DNA from 2 places in the Desulfocicer niacini genome. Region 1 is predicted to be linked to the other one. Evidence: riboswitches for the same ligand, from Rfam matches in the RefSeq annotation. Region 1 holds a riboswitch; the other holds the start of a gene.
What was found. Region 1 has a riboswitch for cobalamin ahead of ACYQ2M_RS16955 (ABC transporter substrate-binding protein). Riboswitches for the same ligand answer to the same signal wherever they lie in the genome.

Region 1 (9,802 bases):
TTCCCCATACCATCCGAAATAATGCTGGGTGTCCATTTCATATCTTCCGTTGTAGGAAATGAAGTATCTTTCCTCATCCCCCAGGCTGGTGTATGGTTGATCTTCCTCCATACGGTATCTGTCCCGTTTTTTTATTTCCGTTGAAATTCGATGGTAGCTGTTTCCCACCTGTCCAAGGTTGCCGTTTGCACGAAAAATGAGGGTCTCCCTATCCCTGTTCTGGGCCATACCGCAGATGGTTTTAGCGGTAAAGGCTTTCTTGGCCGAAGCTTTCCTGGTGATGATGTTTACTATTCCGGCCATGGCATCTGAACCGTACAGGGCAGACATAGGACCCCGAACGATTTCGATTCGCTCGACATCTTCCTGCTGAATTCCGTTCAGGTCCGTGCTTCCATATTTGCCGGTGCGTCGCATGCCATCCACAAGGATAAGGGTTTGTCCCCCTTCAAACCCCCTGAGAGAAAGGTCTGAATTGCTGCCACTGTCCTTGACCACAATACCAGTCGCCTGTTGAAGTGCCTGGGAAAGGCTTCGTCCTGAAAGAGTTTCGAGCTGTTGGGATTGGATGATCTCAACCGTTGCCTGTACATCTTCAATGTTCTGTTCAATTCCAGGACTGGTCACGGTGATAACTCCCAGCTGAAAAGGCTCTTCATTGCCGGATGCAACGTTAGAATGAACCATGAGCATGCCCATGATAAGCACTGCAGCAATCCGGTAGTTCTTTTTAATCTTGGGTTTCATTTTTCTCCTTCTATTTTTTTAGAAACAGTCAATGATAGATAATTATCCATCCCGGCAATTCCCGATACCCATCTTAACTTATTGAATATCCATCAAAGAACTTTTGCAAAGTTTGAAGCATAAATATTAATAATTTAAAACAGTTATCCTATCTTTCTTGACAAGACATAGCTATATCCATGCTTTTCAAACATATATGATATAGCCTGTGGGAAAAGCCTGCCTGTGGTAGATTCTTATTGTTGACGCAAGATGAGTCAGGTGATAAGGAAGGAATAGACTCCTTGATCATCAAGGGGTTCAACCGGAAGGCAGCATGTGTCCTTGGCCGGGTATCTGCTGTCTTCCCCCTCTATCTATTGCGAATATTTCAACGTATTTTTACTTGTGCTTTATGATGAAACCTTATGAGTCGATTATTTCCTCTCTTTTTTTCATAAAAAAAAAGCCAAGAATCCAGATATCTCTTCTATCTGGCCTTCTTGGCTCATCATTGACAATGGTCTCTATTCATTCAATACAGCAGCAATTTCATATTGCAAGTAAAAAGTTCTTATCCCATTAATAAGAATGTGTCAAGCAGTAAAATTGCGATCAGGAAGCTTTATTATGGCAGGGGTTTTGTGTTTATGCTCTTTTCCATACTGTTTTTCCGTCCATTTATCTGAAAATCCCAATCAATGCCAGCATTCTGGATATCGATTCGATAAACACCTTAGTTTCCAGTGTCTTGGAGCGGTGTTTATTCAGCCTGTTCGGTCAACTCTTCAATGGTCCCCTCAATATCGAGGTACTCTTGTTTAAGCTCATCTTCGAGTTCTTTGCCCGCCTGCCACATGCCCCGGGAAACGGCCTCCAGAAGTTTGGCCAGAATATTTTCAAGCGCATGGGGATTGACGGATTTCATCCACTCCTGCATTTTGTTGTCCAAAGCCACTTTCCGGGCAAATTGCGTGTACAAATGATCATCTATCACATCGGCGGTGGCATCCCACCCAAAGATAATGTCCATGGCCTTTGAAATATCCCCGGCACCTTTAAACCCATGTCTTTTCAGCCCTTCAAGCCACACCGGGTTAAGAAGGCGTGCCCTGAAAATATGCCTTGCCTCCTCATTTGTTGTGCGGACCACCACCTGTTCAGGATCCGAGGAATCCCCGGTAACAGAAAAGGGACGTTTCCCCTGAACCGCATGAACCGCTGTGATCAGCCCGCCATGGTAGGAGTAAAAATCCGTGCAGGACATCATGTCTTTTTCCCTTGTGTCCTCATTTTTTACGGTGACCGACATGCGTGAAAGGCTTTTTCTGAACTGTGTTTCCGCCGGGGCGCCAAAGGTATTTTTCCCATAGGCATAGGATGACCATTGAATAAACATATTGCCTAAATCATCGGTGGTTTCCCAGGTTTTGGATTCCACCATTTTTGACACCCCGCTGCCATAACTGCCCGGTGGAGAGCCAAATATCCGGAAGGTTGCTTTTCGAAAGGCACTCTTTTGGTCCTGTCCGTCCTTTTCATACTCCTTGACATCTTTGAACACATGGCGCCGGATAAAATTAGACTCATCCGGCTCATTTATCATTGCCGTGATCTGAACCGCGTCATCGATCAAATCCATGAGAAGGGGAAATGCATCCCGAAAAATACCGGATACCCTTGGGCTGACATCAATCCTTGGACGGCCTAATTTTTCCATGGGAATTATCTCGATTCCCCGAACCTTCCCGGAACCTTTCTGCCACACCGGTTTTACCCCCATCAGGTAGAGAATCTGGGAAACATCATCCCCCTTTGATCTCATGGTGGGACTTGCCCATAACACAATACCGACTTTTTCAGGATAGCTGCCATGCTCCCTTTGATAGCGATCAATCAAAGCGTCTGCCATGCGTTTTCCCACCTTCCAGGCTGCAGGTGTGGGGATTTTCTGGGGATCCACAGAGAAAAAATTACGGCCTGTGGGCAAAATATCCGCCTGTCCCCGTGTGGGCGCGCCTGAAGGTCCTTCGAGAACAAACCTGCCGCTAAGCCCGTCCAGCACTGCCTGGATTTCGTTTTTTGTCTGTTGAAGTTTGGGCAGAAGATCCTTTGCCACATAAGTCAACGCCTGGGTGACATCTGCGTGGGATTTTCCCAGGTGTTTCATCTGAACCGATGTGATGGCCTTCAATGACATGTCCGACATTAGAAGTTCATCTAACAGGGCTTCACAGAGATCCTGGGCCTGTTTCTGGAATTTTGACAGAGCATCCTTCTGTGTATTCCCGCCCATCACCTTCATGACCGATTTTCTAAGGGAGGGAACAGACCCGTTGGCAAGCCGGGTCAGCTGGGCCAGGGTGGAGACCAGACGTTCACCTTCAGGAGCTTGGCCCATGATATGCAGTCCATCGGCAATTGCCGTATCCCGGATCTCTTCCAGAAAATGGTGAAGCTGTTCGAGAAAAGAAGAACCCTCCGACAAGGCCTGCTCAAGGTTTAGATTCAGCTCGTCAAGAATACCTTGTGCCCCGGCTTCTTTTACAATCATTTCCAACAGCATGGGCAATTTTGATGGGTCCTGGATTTTCGCATCCCGGTATTCGTCCATGAAATTGTCAAGCTTGGCCAGTTCATCATAAAGACCTGCCGTTGTCTGGGCCGGGGGGAGATGATCAATAATACAGGCGGCTGATCTTCGTTTGGCCTGGGTGCCCTCACCGGGATCATTTATGATATACGGATAGAGGTTGGGCAGATCCCCAATGGCAATATCGGGGTAACAATGCCGGCTTAAACCCACAGCCTTTCCCGGCAGCCATTCCAGGGATCCGTGCTTGCCCACATGGATCACGGCATGGGCCCCGAATTTTTCAGATATCCATCTGTACTGGGCCAGATAATGATGGGGCGGCGACAGGTGCATGTCATGATAAAGCTTGTCAATCTGTTCAAAATATCCCCTGGGCGGTTGGATGGTAATACAGACATTCCCGTTGATAATCCCGGGGAAAAACAATTGATCCCCATGGACAAAAAGATCACCGGGCATAGCCTGCCAGTCCTGGGTCATTTTTTTCTGTATTTTTTCAGGAAGCGCCCTGTGCCACGGCATATAATCTTCTCTGTCGGCCTTGGCTTTGGTCTTTTCTGCCATCTGTTCCGGCAGAAGCCATCTTCTGTCACAGGTCATGCCGTCCAGGATAATACGGGAAAGTTCACAGCTCTCTTTGTAAAGGGTATCAATGTAATAGCCCTCTCGATCCAGGGCTTTCAACATTTCACAGACGCTGGCAAAACTGTCAAGGCCGCTGGCACATCCGATACGATCATTTCTGGGAGGATAATGATGAAAGATGATGGCCACTTTTTTTTCTCTGTTGGGTGTGCTTTTTAAGGCAGCCCAATTCAGCGAAAGCCGGACCAACCGGCCGATCCGTTCCTGGATGGGCAAATATTTATTCACGGCAGCCCCGGTTAAAGGATCTGTATCCACCCATTGTTTTGCCGCAAAGGGCACACCGATAATAACCCCGTCCAATTCCGGCTGGGCCACACCAATGGTGATATCCACTGTGCTTAAACCCTGATCACTCTTTTCCCAATCTTCAATGCTTTGAGCGGTGGTCATGGCCTGGATCACCGGAACGTTTAATGTTTTTAGAAGATCTTTGTAATCAGGGGATGCGGTTTTCAGGCTGAACATCACCGGATTGATAAGCACATCAATACGGGGGGAACCATTGTTCATGAAAAATTTGTCCACCACGTAGTCAGCACCATTATTTCCCGTAAGCTTGTCTTTAAACCGGGTATGAAACACACAGATCACATGGGCTCCCTGACGTTCAACCTCCCGGACAAGGGCATCAATATGGTCTTTATTATTACTGGTCCAGAAATTCTGGTAAAACCAAATACCAACCACGGGTTTTTGGGGATCAAAATTATTGTACCAGGATTCAGTGTCTACAATATGCCCATGGTCCGGGTGATAAAGTCCTTCATTGGGCTGGCGCACCGGCGGGAGAAGCGGATGGTTAGTCTCATGGATGATATTATTAAGATACAAAAGCATATTATAAAGGTTGACCACCCCGCCAAACCGGTAGTATTCACTCAAGCTTTTCCACTGACCCTGGGAAAGGCCGTCGGAAAGGTCCTGGACCAATTGATGGGAATCTGGATTACTGCCTGTGGGCTGGATATGAAAATAGGGGCAGTGGAATCTTGTCTTTCGTTTTTCTTCCAGGGCATCGATCAGGGCATCCCAGGCCGGGCAGGATTGTTTCCCGGCCATGATCGTTATCACAACGGCATCTGCATCCAGGGCCGCATCAATAAACCTTGCCTGCCTGTCAGGGTGTCCTTCCAGCTGGGTCCGGGTGCGGGCATAAATCGACAACGGCTTTCCCTGTGCTTTAAACAATAGGCAGGCTTCACTTAAATTGGGTACTTCATTGGATGTCACACTAAAGTATGCAAGCTTCATTATGCACCTATTTTTTTTCAACGGCCGGAACGGCATTATAAGAATATTGCATTACAGACTTTAATTTTCCTGTTGCATCAAACCGGCTTTTTTTTACGGGACGACCTGATTCATCCAGTTGTATAAGACTTTTACCCTTTAGTTGAGACGACTTATCAAAATAATGGATATCTGTCATAAAACCGTCTTCATTGTAAACATATGCGGTACTTCCCAAAACAGTCCCATCAGAAGAAAGAGCGTAGTCTCTTATTCTTTTCCCTTGCTCGTTAAAAAGATTAATCTGGTTTCGTAATAGTTTTCCTGCTACGTTATATGAGCTTTTTCTGATCCGCTCACCGTTCTGGTTAAACATATAAAAATGTGTTTTCAATACATTGCCGTCACTATCCATATCCATCTGCCTGCACACGGAGGTGTTGGGATCATATGAATACTGAAGGGTTTTAATGGGCTTCCCATCAGGTGTCTGCTTAATTTTTTGTGTTAATCGATTTTCGGCATCAAATCGGTATGAAATCTTCAATGTAAGGTCATTATTCTGGTTATAGTGCGTTTTGCCCACAACATTACCATGCTCATCCCGCTGGATGGATATCTTTTTTACGACCTGACCTTGAGGGTCTGATTTTGTATATTCCACCAGATCATTCACTCGGTATGAATACATACCCACCTGGTCTGAGACAGGTCCTGTTATATAATTGATCCCATCCTGAGTCCAGGCAGATACCGGCATTGAGCATAAAAGCAACACCATCATGGAACAAAACAACGTTGTAAGGGATTTTATCCGAATATCATATATCTTTTTCATTGGTTCGTTTTCCTTGTCTGGTAATAGTTAGTATGGTTGAAAAGGATATTCAAATTTCTGGGCTTGATCACAAGCCTCGGCCATTCTGGTCCAGGGCCACCATAATCGTTTACCCTTTGTTAAAATTGGATCGCAACAGATAAAGAAAAAACGGTGCGCCTAACACGGACATGATAATGCCCACCGGCAATTCCACAGGATCCAGTGCCACCCTTGCCACGGTATCACAGGCCATGAGCAGGCAACTGCCTGTCAGTGCACAGGCCGGAAGCAGGAACCGATAGTCCGATCCGATGAGAAACCGAGTCATATGGGGAACGATGAGGCCCACAAATCCCAATAACCCCGCCACACTGACAGCACTGGCTGCCAGAAGGGCTGCAAGGGCAATAAAAAGAAGTCGATTTTTTTCGACATTCAGTCCCAGAGAACGGGCGATGTCATCTCCCAGCAAGAGGATATTCAATCGCTTGGCCAAAATAATGGTCAAAAAAAAACCTGTTACAGCATAGGGCAGGATGATGTAAAAATGTTTCCAGGATCTTGCAGACAGTCCGCCAACCATGAAGCCCAAAACCGAGTGTACCCGTTCAGGAAAAAAAATCATAAGCGCCGTGATCCAGGCCCCCATAAAGGACGAGACGGCAACACCTGCCAGAATCAGTCGCGTGGGTTTTAATCCCTGCTGCCATGCCAGGGCATAAATAATAATAGTTGTCACAAGGGCACCGATGAATGCGGCAGGCGTGAGCAGGTGAAAGGCACTGGGAATCACAATCAGAATAAAGATACCGGCAAGCCCTGCACCTGCGGATATGCCGATGAGGTGAGGGGATGCCAGGGGATTTCTCATGATTCCCTGCAAAATGCATCCTGACAGCGAAAGGCTCATGCCCACAAGGGCTGCCACAAGGGTTCTTGGAAGTCTTATATTATAAATAATCTGATAATGGGGCCCGGTTGACTCAAAGAATATCGACTGGAGTATCTGTGAAAGGGACAGTTTCAAGGATCCCTGACTTAAGCTGAGAATAAAAGCGCAGACACAAAAAACCGCCATAATAATCAGTATCAATATACGTTTGTTATCCCGGCCAAAGAAGCTTATTCTCATATCCTTTTCCCATATAAAAGGTCGGCCAGGTACTGGAGGGCATCCGGGAAACCGGCATTGGGTTTGTATAAAAAATATTCTTTGGGAAGAACAAAAAAACGATTTTCCTTTATGGCCCTTAGACCTGCCCATGCCTGGTTACCGGAAAATTCAGTTTCCAGTCGGTCCCGGCATTCATCCACATCCCCCATGGTGTTGAGCAGGATAATATCCGGATCAAGACAGACGATGCGCTCGAGGCTGAATTGAATGCGGGTGCGATTTCTTGTGGAAAATCGGTCGGGAATGATATTTTCTGCGCCCAGCATGGATAGCATCGTGCAGGTCTGGGAACCGTTGACCTCGCAGGAAACAGAATTGGCCGTGGAAAATGCCACCAGCACCCGGGGCGCTTTAAAACCCTTTATTGAGGCCTGAATCGCCTCAATTTTTTCAGTCATATGTCCCTGGAGTTGTCTGACCCGGTCTTCGGTGTGATTAAGTTTTGAAAACAATGTCAATATGCGGTTGTAATCATAAAAGTTGATATAATTAAAATAGGCGTATTGGATCTTATTTTCCTCCAAAATCGGAATCAGCCGCCGGAAAGCGGGCAGGTTGGATGAAATCACCAGATCCGGTTGCAGGGCAATTATTTTTTCGGCGTTGGGGTTGTTAAATGTTCCCACCTCGGGAAGCCCCAGGGCCTGCTTTGGCACATGCAGTTTGCCTGAACACCGGGCAATGGCCTGGCCGTCGGTTTCATACCATAGATGAAGCAGTGAGGTTAACAGCACCACAACTCGTTTGGGTCTTTTTGATATCCAGACATTTTTTTTGTCCGGCAGGACCCACAAAATTTTTTCAGGCGTTTCATCAATGATCCGCTGGTTGACGTTTTGTTCCCATGAGAGGCTGGTAATCTGAGTTCCCGGCGAATCTTCGGCAAAGACTGCCGAAAATCCACCCAAAAGAACTGCCGGAATCAAACAGAACAGGATGGTTGACCGTATATAACTGCCAAGGGTAGACAGTGATTCTTGCCCAGGTACGCCCGCAACAAAACTTGCAAAAATATTAAGCTTACCTGCTCTTTCATATAAATTATTCATAGTTAACCTTTAAGACGCATATAGGATTCCAGGATCTTATCGGAATGGATAAATGCTTTAGGTAACATACCTTGCAACATAAGATAAACCACCTTTAAACCCGGTATGACAGCTCAACACCGACATAGCATCCATCTGAAGGTAAAATAATATGCTGAACCTTTAGAAGGGCTGTCATGTTCCTCTTCATGTGCATTGACCCGTCTGCCCCATTTTTTGTCAAACAGATGGCTGCAGAAAATATAATATTCAACACCTTTTATCATCGGCCTTCCAAAAACAAAAAAGCCCTGAATCGTTTAAAAAAACGATCCAAGGCTGTCCCTTTTTCTATCCTTGAGATCAAACAGGAACCGGCATTGCCGTACGCAGTATCCCTATGGTTGTCCAGGTAGGTCTTCTGACTCTTGGATCATTCTACCAACTGCGCCTTCCCGTCCATAACCTCGACAGTGGCATGTTGCAGTCTTCGTCCCCAATTACAGCGGCGGGCCCGTTCCGGAGTTTAACCGGATTCCCTTTTATGCAGTTTTCTGCACCTGATCAATGCATCTATTAGTTTGTAATACCGTAAAAGTCAATAGGAAAGGCCCCGAATTCCAGGGCCAACGCATTTAAATTGTATTGCCCCCAAGCACTTTAATGAGATACGTATTCTCCCAACCTGCTTGCAGTTTTTTTGTGTTCATCTGTTTTTCTCAGACAAAGGGAACTGATTTTTCGGTACCAGGACTGCATCAGCCCCTGAGTCATATCAGATCATCAGAAGTCGAACCCTATTGAGGTATAGAAATAACGGGGCATCCCAGGATAATAAAGATTTGAACGTCCCGAGGTATAAGCGGAAGCAGCGTACTTTTTATCAAAGATGTTATTGCACCCCACACTCCAGTGAAAGTCCTGCCCCAGCAAGGTGGATTTAAAGCCCAGCTTACAATCGGCAAGATAATGACCACCGTATTCTTCTTCATTTGCCGAATCCATATACCAAGGACCTATTTTTCTGCCGACCAGCGAGGCAGAAAAGCCCACAGGTAGTGTATAATCAAGGCCCAGGGATACCGTGTATTCAGGTACCTGATCAAGATATTTGCCTTCTATGGAGGTATCGGAAGGATTCTTCTTTATTTCCATCCTGGTATAATTCGCATTCAAATTGACAGTCAAACTGTCGATTATCCGATAGGCAAGAGAACCCTCGACGCCTCTACTTTGGGCCTTACCAATGTTTTCATATTGCACAGTAGTCTCATTTTTTGCCACCAGGTCATCCACGTCGCTCAGATAAACGGCCACGCTGCCTGATACTTTTTGAAAAGAGTATTTTGTTCCGATTTCATAGGAGATGGCCGTTTCTGCCTCCAGATCTGGATTGGCATAATCATTGACCGTATAAAGCTGGGACGGTGTGGGAATTTTAAACGCTCTTCCTATAGACGTGTAAAAATTAAAGTTTCTATTTAGCTGATAAAGCAGGTTTAGCTGGGGACTATAACCGTCTACACGTGAGGAGCCGGTGACATCTGTCATAGTCGTTCCTGCGCTATTGTACTGATAAC
Region 2 (9,802 bases), on a different contig from region 1:
CAACACCTGTACTCTTTGCCTTTCCTTTTTGCACCAGCAAATCGAAACCAACGCCCCCGGCCATGGAAAAGCCGGCAAGGGCCAAAACCACCCGGTGTAACAGATGGGCATTGACGGAAGACACGACGCAGGTCACACTAAACGGCACTTTTTTCTGTTCCAGACATCCCAGGGCATTGAATGTCTCAGAAGCACCGCCTCTGCAGAGATCCTGCATACCCGGATCACCGTCAAGGCTGATACCAAGATTTATATTATGTGCCTTTATAAAATCCACCCCATTATCGTCCAGAAGGATGGCATTGGTTTGCATGGCAATGGGGGCATCCGGCGATATCCTTCTAATTTTACCCACCGTGTATTCAAGCTGTCTGGGGGCAAGCAGGGGTTCTCCACCGGAGATCTGTATGCTGCAATTTTTCTTATGTGCCGCAAATAGTTCAAGTGCCTGATCAATGGTATCAAACGACATGTCAGACCCGTCATCATGGGAAATGGATTTTCTATGTCCCCCGAGATAACAATAACGGCAGGACAGATTACAGCGGTCCGTCAGCATAAGAATCAAATAGGAGAGGGGGTTTTTCATGACATTTCGGCCATTTTCCGATCTATCAAACCGACAAGAGCAGATTCGGTACTCGCTGTCATATCCATGGAAATTTCCGGCCGCATTATCCCGTTGCTTGGGGTTCCATTCAAACGAAATACGGGTTTGCCCAGTTGTTTAGCCGAATCAATCAAGGTTAAATTCCCCCTGTTCAAATCTGCGGCCTCAAAACCGGCATCCACCACGGCGTCGCACTCTTGAAGTGCACTGAGTGCCGATTTGATACTGTGATCAGATACGGGTTGCAAAGTGTTTTCGATAAGGGGATTAATGTTCAATGATTTTGCCACATGGTAATCCACGTCATTTTTAAACAGCACCCCTGTTTTAACCCGATATCCCTTTTTAGACAGCAGGCGATACAAAACAGAAGCACTGCCCATGCCGCCAATGACGAAAACAGCGCCTTTTTCCATGCTCCCCCGGAATTCTATATTTCCCAACAGGCGGCTGAAACCGGCATCGCCAAAATCATAAAGATCGGAAACCGTGTCCTCCAAAAGCACATCTTCAGGGGGACCAAACCGGGCGATGGTGTTGTTTTGAATCAAAGCCACCCGGTCCGATACCCTGGAGGCCACTTCAATATCATGCAGTGATGCCACCACACAGATCCCTTTTTTACGACACATATCCTTAAGAATGGACATGATCTCCATGCGATGTTTTAAATCCAGGTGCATGGTGGGCTCGTCCAGCAGGATAATCTCGGGCTCCTGGGCCAATGCCCTTGCGATGAGAATTTTTTGGCGCTCACCATCACTTAAGGTTGACATATCCCTTAGTATGAGATCCTGGGCCCGGACCATGGACAGAGCATCCATCACCACCCGGTCATCCTCTGTATCAAGCCGACCGGTCCAACGGGTATGAGGATATCGCCCCATGGCAACAAAATCGTAGGCCTGGAACAAGGGGGGGACGGCTTTATGGGTCAGCACAACCGACATCACCTTTGCAAGTTCCGGAGCCGGTATGGTATCAAGGGATTTGCCCATGACCAACACACGCCCTTTGCGTATGGATAACAGACGTGACAAGGTCCTTAACAGTGTACTTTTTCCCACCCCGTTGGGCCCCAGAAGGGATACGAATTCGCCACTATAAAAATCCAGATTCACCGATTCAAGAACCGTTTTTCCAGGATATCCTACGGACAAATTTTCAGTTTTTAACACCGATTTGGATTTCATCATAACACCACCTTTCGTTTCATTAGCAAGCTGATAACAATGGGGGCACCAAAAAAGGCAGTGATCGCTGAAATGGGCAGTTCCACAGGAGAAAAAATCATCCGCGCAATAAAATCGCACAAACTGGTAACCACCGCCCCCACCAGAAGGCAACCCGGCACAAGAATTTTGTTATCCGAGGTGCCAAATGCCAGGCGCACCATGTGCGGTACAGCAAGCCCCACAAATGCCACGGGTCCGGCCATGGCTGTAATCATGCCGGCCAGGGCACATGAAGACAGAAGAATCAAAAGTCGGAATACCTTGATATTCACCCCCATGGATGCTGCATAATCCTCTCCCAGGAGAAAAGCGTTCAGGGGTTTGGACAGGGCATACACCAGAACACAAATTAATCCGCCTCCCAGAATCAATATCTCAATTTCACTCCACCTGAATCCGGAAAAGCTGCCCAGCTGCCACAACACAAACCCTTTGATTTTTTCTTTTTCCGCAAAGGCCACCAGTATGGAAGTGACAGCGTGGCACAAATACCCCATCATCAAGCCCACGATCAGCAGGGTAACGGCATTTTTCACCCGCCCGGCAATGCTGATGACCACCAACATCACTCCATAGGCCCCGACAAAGGCGGCCAGGGTGGCCATAAATGGATTTAACGCCGTCATTCCAAGTGTCAGAGATGTCAACATAACAAAGGAAACCGTGAGTGTTGCCCCGGATGAAATCCCCAAGATAAACGGCCCCACAATTGGATTTCGGAAATAAACCTGGAGCAAAAGCCCTGCAATGGCGAGATATCCACCCCCAAGGGCTGCGGAAATGGCCCGGGGTAATCTGATTTTCCATATAATGAACCCGTTGACGCTTTCAATATCGTGGCTGGCAAGAATGGTCCATAGTTCTGAAAATCGGATATCCACGGAGCCCTTCATGATATTAGCTGCCAGAATCAAGAGCAAAACCAGTCCGAAAAAAATATAACTGATCGTCCGCCGCCGCCACATAAGTTGACGATGGATTGTATAATCAGTGGATGGAGCAAGCGCGGATGAAGTAATCGGAGTAGTCATATAGCATTCCTTTTTTGTGTGTCTATTTGGAATAGGCAATCGGATCATTCTCAGGTAACAGCCTGAAATATTGAATCTTGTATCCAGGATAGCTTTCCGGATGAAGGATAGCCGCAATATCGATTAATATCTCATCCAGTTTATCACCGGAGTGTTTATAGTGGGGTAACGGAGAGTAGACCCGCCCGGTTTTTAGCGGCTTAATATTGGCCAGCAGCGGATTGGCCCTGGCAAGAGACGCCTTTGATGTGGCACCGCTGTCCGGTGTGCGATAGGTAAAAAAGATATCCGCATCCTGACCTGAATACAAAAAACGCTCAAGGGAAATTTCAATACAGGATTTACCAAATACATCCTCAAACTGGTAATCGCTTAATGCCAACTCCACAAGCTGTCCCACCCATGCGTTTCCCGGTTCCACAAGCACTCTTTTCTCGTAAATATCCCCCCACATTACCTTGGGTTTAACCCCGGCATTGGCCGTATCCATACGGATCTGATCCAATGCCCCTGAAACCTTATTAAAATAAGCATCCGCCTCCTTTTCCTTATTGAAGAACGGAGCCAGGAATCGAACAAACTTCATCCTGGCAGATAAACACATGGCCGTTGGTGTGGTGGTAACGGCAACCGGCACCTTCATCTCCGCCATCATCGGGATAATGGACATGTCCCATGTCAGCACCAGTTCCGGGTTAAGCTTTCGTAGTCGTTCGAAATCAAGGGCATTATAATCCCCCAGATAGGTAATCTTGTTGTCCTCCATACCCTGCACCACTTCGGGAATCGTCCAGTCTTCTTTTTTGATCAAAACCCCCACCAGACTATCCTCAAGCACGCCCAAAGCCTTTAAAATGGCAATATCAAAGGCCCCATAGGCAACAACCCTTTTGACAGGTGTTCTAACAAGTTCAGCTGAATCAACGCCATCGGGCACCGGCATACCCCGTGGTACAAGCGTCATCTGTCTTCCGGCACCATCCCTCACTCTACTAATGCCATTATCAAACCGGGTTATGGAGAAACTACCGATACTCATAAAACCGGCATCTTCATTTTTTTTGAGTTTACTTTCAGAGGTTATATCCTGCGAGCACCCACAAAATAGTGTAAGTAAAAAACAACATAAAAAAACAAAAAGAGCCTTTTTCATTTTACCTCCATATTTGTATCTTCAGCAGTTGTGCCAAAACGCATTGAAATCAGTAACATACCTTTGTTAATATTTGCCAGTCACTCCATTGATGCTTATTTAAAGAGGCCCAAAACAAAAAAAGCCCTGAATCGTTTATAAAAAACGATCCAAGGCTGTCCCTTTTTCTATCCTCAGAATCAAACAGGTGCCGGCATTGCCGTACGCAGCATCCCTATGGTTGTCCAGGTAGGTCTTCTGACTCTTGGATCAATCTACTGACTGCGCCTTCCCGTCCATCATATGGACAGTGACATTATGCAGTGTTCGTCCCCAATCACAGCGGCGGGCCCGTTCCGGATTTAAACCGGATTCCCTATTATGCAGCTTCCTGCACCTGATCAGTGATAGTTAATAGTTTGTAAAATCTTAAATGTCAATCATAAAAACTGGACAAATGCCTGCTCCGTCATATCCTCCAAAAAAATTCTGGTAAGGAACAGGTCGTAAAAAAACTTGCCCTTTTCAGAATCCATAACTGTTGAAAATTTGACGTTAATATTTGCTTGACATTAACTCACAACATTGAGCATTTTGGGCTTGGTCACAACATGGGCCACATAGGGATGGGGTCAGGTCATGACCAAGCCCAGGATTTTGAATGCGTAACATCATGGCCCAGCAGAAAGTCTAACTCATTTAAGCCGCAAAGGAATCAAACGTATTTTGGATACAAAAACAAAACTAAACCCGATATCAAAACAGCCATGGGAGCACTTGCAACAAGAAGCCATCAAACTTGGGGCAAGTGCCTGCACCGCCATATCCTCCAAAGAAATTCTGGTAAAAGAAAATCTGGCGAAGCTGTGTAACGGAGAGTATACCTGCCCGAATTATGGTCGCTCCTCAAGCTGCCCTCCCCATGTGGAAGGCCCTGCAGAATTCAGAGAATGGCAGAGCCAAAGTCAATATTCCATTGTCGTAAAAATAGAATTACCCACGTCGATCATGTTTTCCGATGAACGAAAAGGAGTAATGCGATTGCTTCACCAAATAGTCGCAGCTGTGGAGCAGAAAGCCAGAGCGACAGGTTTTAAAAAATCAAAAGCATTTGCAGGGGGATCATGTAAAGATTTATTTTGTGAGGACCAGGAAAGCTGCTGTGTAGTGACAGAAAACAAACCCTGCCGTCACATGGAATCGGCTCGACCATCCATGTCGGGCTTTGGCATCGATGTCACCCAATTAATGCTGTCTTCCGGATGGTCGGGCCAAAAAGCGGAAAAATCAAAATTGCCGTATAAAAATGACAACAGCTGGGTGGCGGGTCTGATCCTTCTGATCGGTTGAACCGGCTGACCTGAAATGAATCTTAAACCCGTAGGTTTTGTTAAAAGTCCCCTTAAAACGCAAAGCTTAGGGGCTACAAAAGACAATCTCACGCTTAAAGCTTCAATGGAAGAACTTAAAAAACAGCAAAAGTAAATTGAGACAACCCTGAATGATATCCTGATATTTGAGCCATGGCACCAACTGCTCAAAGGAATAGAGGCGTTTTCACATATTGATATTGAAGTAATTTATCATGGCCTCACTTTAACTCAAATACTAAAAGATGACGAGAAGTTGATCACAATATAATGGACATACAAATGGCTAAACATTCGGGTCGGCAATGTAAATATCTGGCCAATTCCCCATGCACGGCCCCACCCAGGATCGTTAATCAATACAGGAGCCTGTTATGAAATTTGACATTCCCTATATCCCGGACAAGGCATACGCCCTTTTTATACGGCGTCACAGGGATCGGATCGATTCGGTTTACTTTGGACTCCACCAGGGGCATGTGCTCGATTCAAGGATCAGGTTCAAGCAGGTTGCCACGGAAAGGCTTGCCGAACAGCTCAATGGGCTTTTGGTTCCCCATCTCTACTGCCTGTTAAACTCACGGTTCATGGCCCCCGATCTCTACTTTGCCCCCCTGTTTCTGACCGGACTCATGGAAAATCTTGAGATACTTATGGAGCACTCCAGCCTTGACGGAATCATCTTTTGTGATGCCTATCTTCTCAATGCCCTCTCAAGCCATGGCGGAGACCTCCTTGGGAAACTTGAGGCGGTCCCTGGCATCAACTGCATGATAGACTCCATGGACAAGGCCCGGGCCTACCTGGAACTCGTTGATCAATCTGCATTCAAACGTCCGTCAAAACTTGTTCTGGACAGGTCGTTGAACCGGAACCCCAAAGCCCTTGAAGTCCTTGTGACCCAACTGAAGAAGGCGTATCCAGGTCTAAGACTTGAACTTCTCGCCAACGAGGGATGTCTCTACCATTGCCCGTTTAAGCCGGCCCACGATGCCCAAATTTCGTTAACAAACACTGGGCTTGTCCGGGAACGGGGGTATGAGATTAACCGGGAGTGGGGGTGCATGAAAGTACTGTTCAACAATCCAGAGCGCCTGTTCAAATCACCGTTCATCAGGCCGGAGGATATCGACGACTATTCCCACCTGGTTGATACCATCAAAATTTCGGGCCGTACCCTTGGCACAGACTTTCTTCAAAACACTGTCACAGCTTATATTCAGAAATCCTATGAGGGGAACCTCCTGGATCTCCTGGACGCCATGAAGTGGATGGCGGATCATTTTTTTGTGGATAACAAGAAGATTTCAAAGCACGATGTCGACACATTGGCAAATTGCGAAAAAGAGTGTAGTAGTTGTAGGTTCTGCAAAAAAATACTTGACTCAACCACCCAAAAAAAATCGGTTCAATTCAGCAGATATTAAATAAAATAACGCTGGAAATGAATGCATGGGAGGAACGCTTAACAGCAAAATATGTTTCACCCCAAATTTTAGCATTAAGAGATTACACAGATTATCAAGGAGGGCCTGCCATTGTCTTCATGAGGTACCACCGGTTACGTCATTTACACCAACCGAGACAACGGCCATGTCAAATTTTTCCTGATCTGCTGACTCAAGATGCTTTATTACATCATAAATTTTGCATCCAGTTCGGGCTATCAGACCCCATGATAAAAGAAAGTGAGGTGCCAGTGCGGAAACAAGTTGCCCGGAAAGCGCAGATGATTGGCTGTCGGCACCAACCCCGGCGGCGGCCGAATCCCCTGTTATGAGCAGGCGCAGTGATTCCCCATTTCCTTTGACGCCACAACGATCTCCGGTGGGTTCAGGAAGCCTTGGGGTTACCCGGCGAACATAAAGGCCCTTTGCCCAAAGAATGGGGACAAGGCATGTTACTGCATATCGATATCCCATGGGTGATTTAATTTTGTTCATATCCCTCCGGTGGTATGGGTTATCCAAGATGAATCTCCAGGTGATTATCTTTATGTTGAATCGGAAAGGTTTTTAGCGAGCGTTTGGCAGCTCCGCCCACAGGATTGCCTGAGAAATCAAACACAGATCCTGACACACTGCAGCATTTGACTGATCCCGGTTTATCTCCCGGATTCAGACGACGACCCATGTGTGTACATTTGTTTTCAAATGCATGAAAAGTATTGTTTTCATCGCGGATCACGAAAATCCGATGTAAAAGCCCATTGCCCTCAAGGCGTACAGCCCCCCCAATGATGGCAAGTTCCGGTGTCCGGTCCAGGTCAATGGCAAGTATCGGTTCTGTAAAATTCCATGAATCCGGGTTAGCAGGTTGTTTTGTGTCACAAATGCCAAAAATTTTTTTAAATATACCCATAAGTTGACGTCCTTAAATAATGACTTTAGTAGTGTTTGACCCTGTAGGAAGCGAAAGGAAATTATGTAAGTGAGTCAGAAGATTTCAATTTACCACTTATATTTTTGAGACTTAGATATATCGATTTTTCAGTTGGGTTTGCAGGTAAATTGATTTGCTCTGACTCCCTAAAACCCGTCAAGAGAAGCCCTGAGTCTTGAATCCAAATGAACAACCCCCTCCTGAATCAGAGATTCAGAAGGGGGGACTCTTTGGGGAGGAGTTTAAAATCTGCTTTAAACTCGATGTTCACGTTTTTGCTGGCCAATTATGCGAGAACGGGGTCAGCCTGCCCCCTCCTTCACTATTTTACATTAATACACGATTTTTGATTTTCCTGGCAATTTCCAGACCTAATTCTCTGGCCGTATCCCACACATCAGACTGATTCTCAACTTTACAGAACTTATCCGGTGTAACGGTGATGTCGTCTCCAAAAACCCAGGGAAGGGCACTCATGGGACAGGTCTCACCATAGCCGCAGACCAGGCACTCTGGATTTCCGGTAATCTTGAGGGTACCCAGAATCTCCATTCCCTCCACCGTCAATGCATGTTCAATCTGTTTGCTTGTTTCTTCAAGACCCGGTGCTCCCCTGCCAATTCCGGAGGCGACAACAACAGCAAGTCTTCCCCGGTTAAGACCATTTTGATGCCTGAAAGAAAATAATCTTTCAAGAAATGCCTTGGTAAACCCGTCAACAGAACCATAGGGGGCATATCCACCCACAACAATGGCGTCTGCCTTTTTCACCTTTTCCGCCAGTTCCGGGAAATCATCGTTGACCTTGCAGATGTTGTCCTTTTTGCATCCAAGGCATGCGATGCAGGGTCTTATATTCATTTTACTCAGTTTCACAAATTCTGATCGCAGACCACTGCTGTCAAGAACCGCTTTAACCAGCCGGTCTGTGTTACTGTTTTTTATGGGGCTACCTGAAATTCCTAAAATTTGAGGTTGCATATCCTATTCTCCTTATGTTGATATTCATGAATTTATAAACGCTGTAATCTCTTTTTATATGAGAAAGCAGGTGATGGGTTTTGGCTACTTGGTACCTTGCAACCTGGTTGATCACACCCTGATTTTTCATTTTTTGCTGGGGCAGAAGTAAATATCCGGCTTGCTACTGTAACTCTGTTTGGCCAGTGCCCTATATTCGCCTGTATGGGGCTGCGTAACATACTAATGCTATATGAGCAGGCCCAAATAGGCACAAATGCGTTACTGGCCGAATATTTACTGGTAAAAAGTCCTGCCATGGTCGTTATATGTGTTTTGCGGTAAATTTACTGTAGCAATGGCTACAATGGCAATTTTTTTAAACAAGATTACAAACAATCGTAAGGATTAAGCGATTTTCAAGGAGGGCAGGATCAATCGTCTTCCTTCAAGAATAATTTTTCCAGCTTCTTTAAGCGCCTTCATGGCCCGGGTAATGGTAACCCTGTGAGCACCTGTTAAAAAACTGAGATCCTCGTGGGTCAACGGAAACTGAATCATTACCCCTTTTGGACTTTGCGCCCCATGCTCTTTTGCAACGTTGCTCAGCACCTGATAGAGGCGATCCTCAATGTTTGCAACCCCAAGGTTGCCCACACGAGTGGTAAGCCAGGCAATCCGTTCACTGAGGGTTTTAATGACCTGAAGACCGACGCCGGGGTGCTTGAGTACCAATTTTTCAAATTGGCTCCGGGTAAAACCACATGTCAGGGTATCCTCAAGGCAAACGGCACTGACAGGGTATTGCCCCTCTTCAGAAAACATGTTCTCTCCGACAAAATTGCCCGCCTTGCGTATATCAAGCATCATTTCAGTACCATCTTCAAGAACTTTGGTCAGCTTGATACGCCCTGCCTTGATCAGAAATACTTCGTCGGCCGGATCACCCTGCAGAAACAGGGTCTGCCCCTTTGTCATTTTTTTTCTAAACGCTTTCCGGGAAAGTGCTTCAATGTCTTCCGGAGCAAGATCCTTGAATATCCAGAGATTGCCAATACAGGTTTCTGACAGTTCCATATCAT

Region 2: another riboswitch for cobalamin. It lies ahead of ACYQ2M_RS15695 (ABC transporter substrate-binding protein); the one in region 1 lies ahead of ACYQ2M_RS16955 (ABC transporter substrate-binding protein).

The regions. Positions count from the first base shown of each region.
Region 1 covers NZ_BAAHYK010000032.1:66,331-76,132, forward strand. Annotated here, with positions in the region: gene ACYQ2M_RS16935 (TonB-dependent receptor plug domain-containing protein) at 1-747, opposite strand, end outside; gene cobN (cobaltochelatase subunit CobN) at 1,490-5,221, opposite strand; gene ACYQ2M_RS16945 (hypothetical protein) at 5,229-5,960, opposite strand; gene ACYQ2M_RS16950 (FecCD family ABC transporter permease) at 6,148-7,152, opposite strand; gene ACYQ2M_RS16955 (ABC transporter substrate-binding protein) at 7,149-8,243, opposite strand; cobalamin riboswitch at 8,617-8,801, opposite strand; partial or broken gene ACYQ2M_RS16960 (TonB-dependent receptor domain-containing protein) at 9,006-9,802, opposite strand, start outside.
Region 2 covers NZ_BAAHYK010000028.1:52,337-62,138, reverse strand. Annotated here, with positions in the region: gene ACYQ2M_RS15710 (radical SAM protein) at 1-589, opposite strand, end outside; gene ACYQ2M_RS15705 (ABC transporter ATP-binding protein) at 586-1,806, opposite strand; gene ACYQ2M_RS15700 (FecCD family ABC transporter permease) at 1,803-2,876, opposite strand; gene ACYQ2M_RS15695 (ABC transporter substrate-binding protein) at 2,899-3,840, opposite strand; cobalamin riboswitch at 4,240-4,424, opposite strand; gene ACYQ2M_RS15690 (DUF2284 domain-containing protein) at 4,735-5,358, shown strand; gene ACYQ2M_RS15685 (hypothetical protein) at 5,753-6,805, shown strand; gene ACYQ2M_RS15680 (SGNH/GDSL hydrolase family protein) at 6,923-7,321, opposite strand; gene ACYQ2M_RS15675 (Rieske (2Fe-2S) protein) at 7,341-7,739, opposite strand; gene ACYQ2M_RS15670 (flavodoxin family protein) at 8,088-8,741, opposite strand; gene ACYQ2M_RS15665 (Crp/Fnr family transcriptional regulator) at 9,129-9,802, opposite strand, start outside.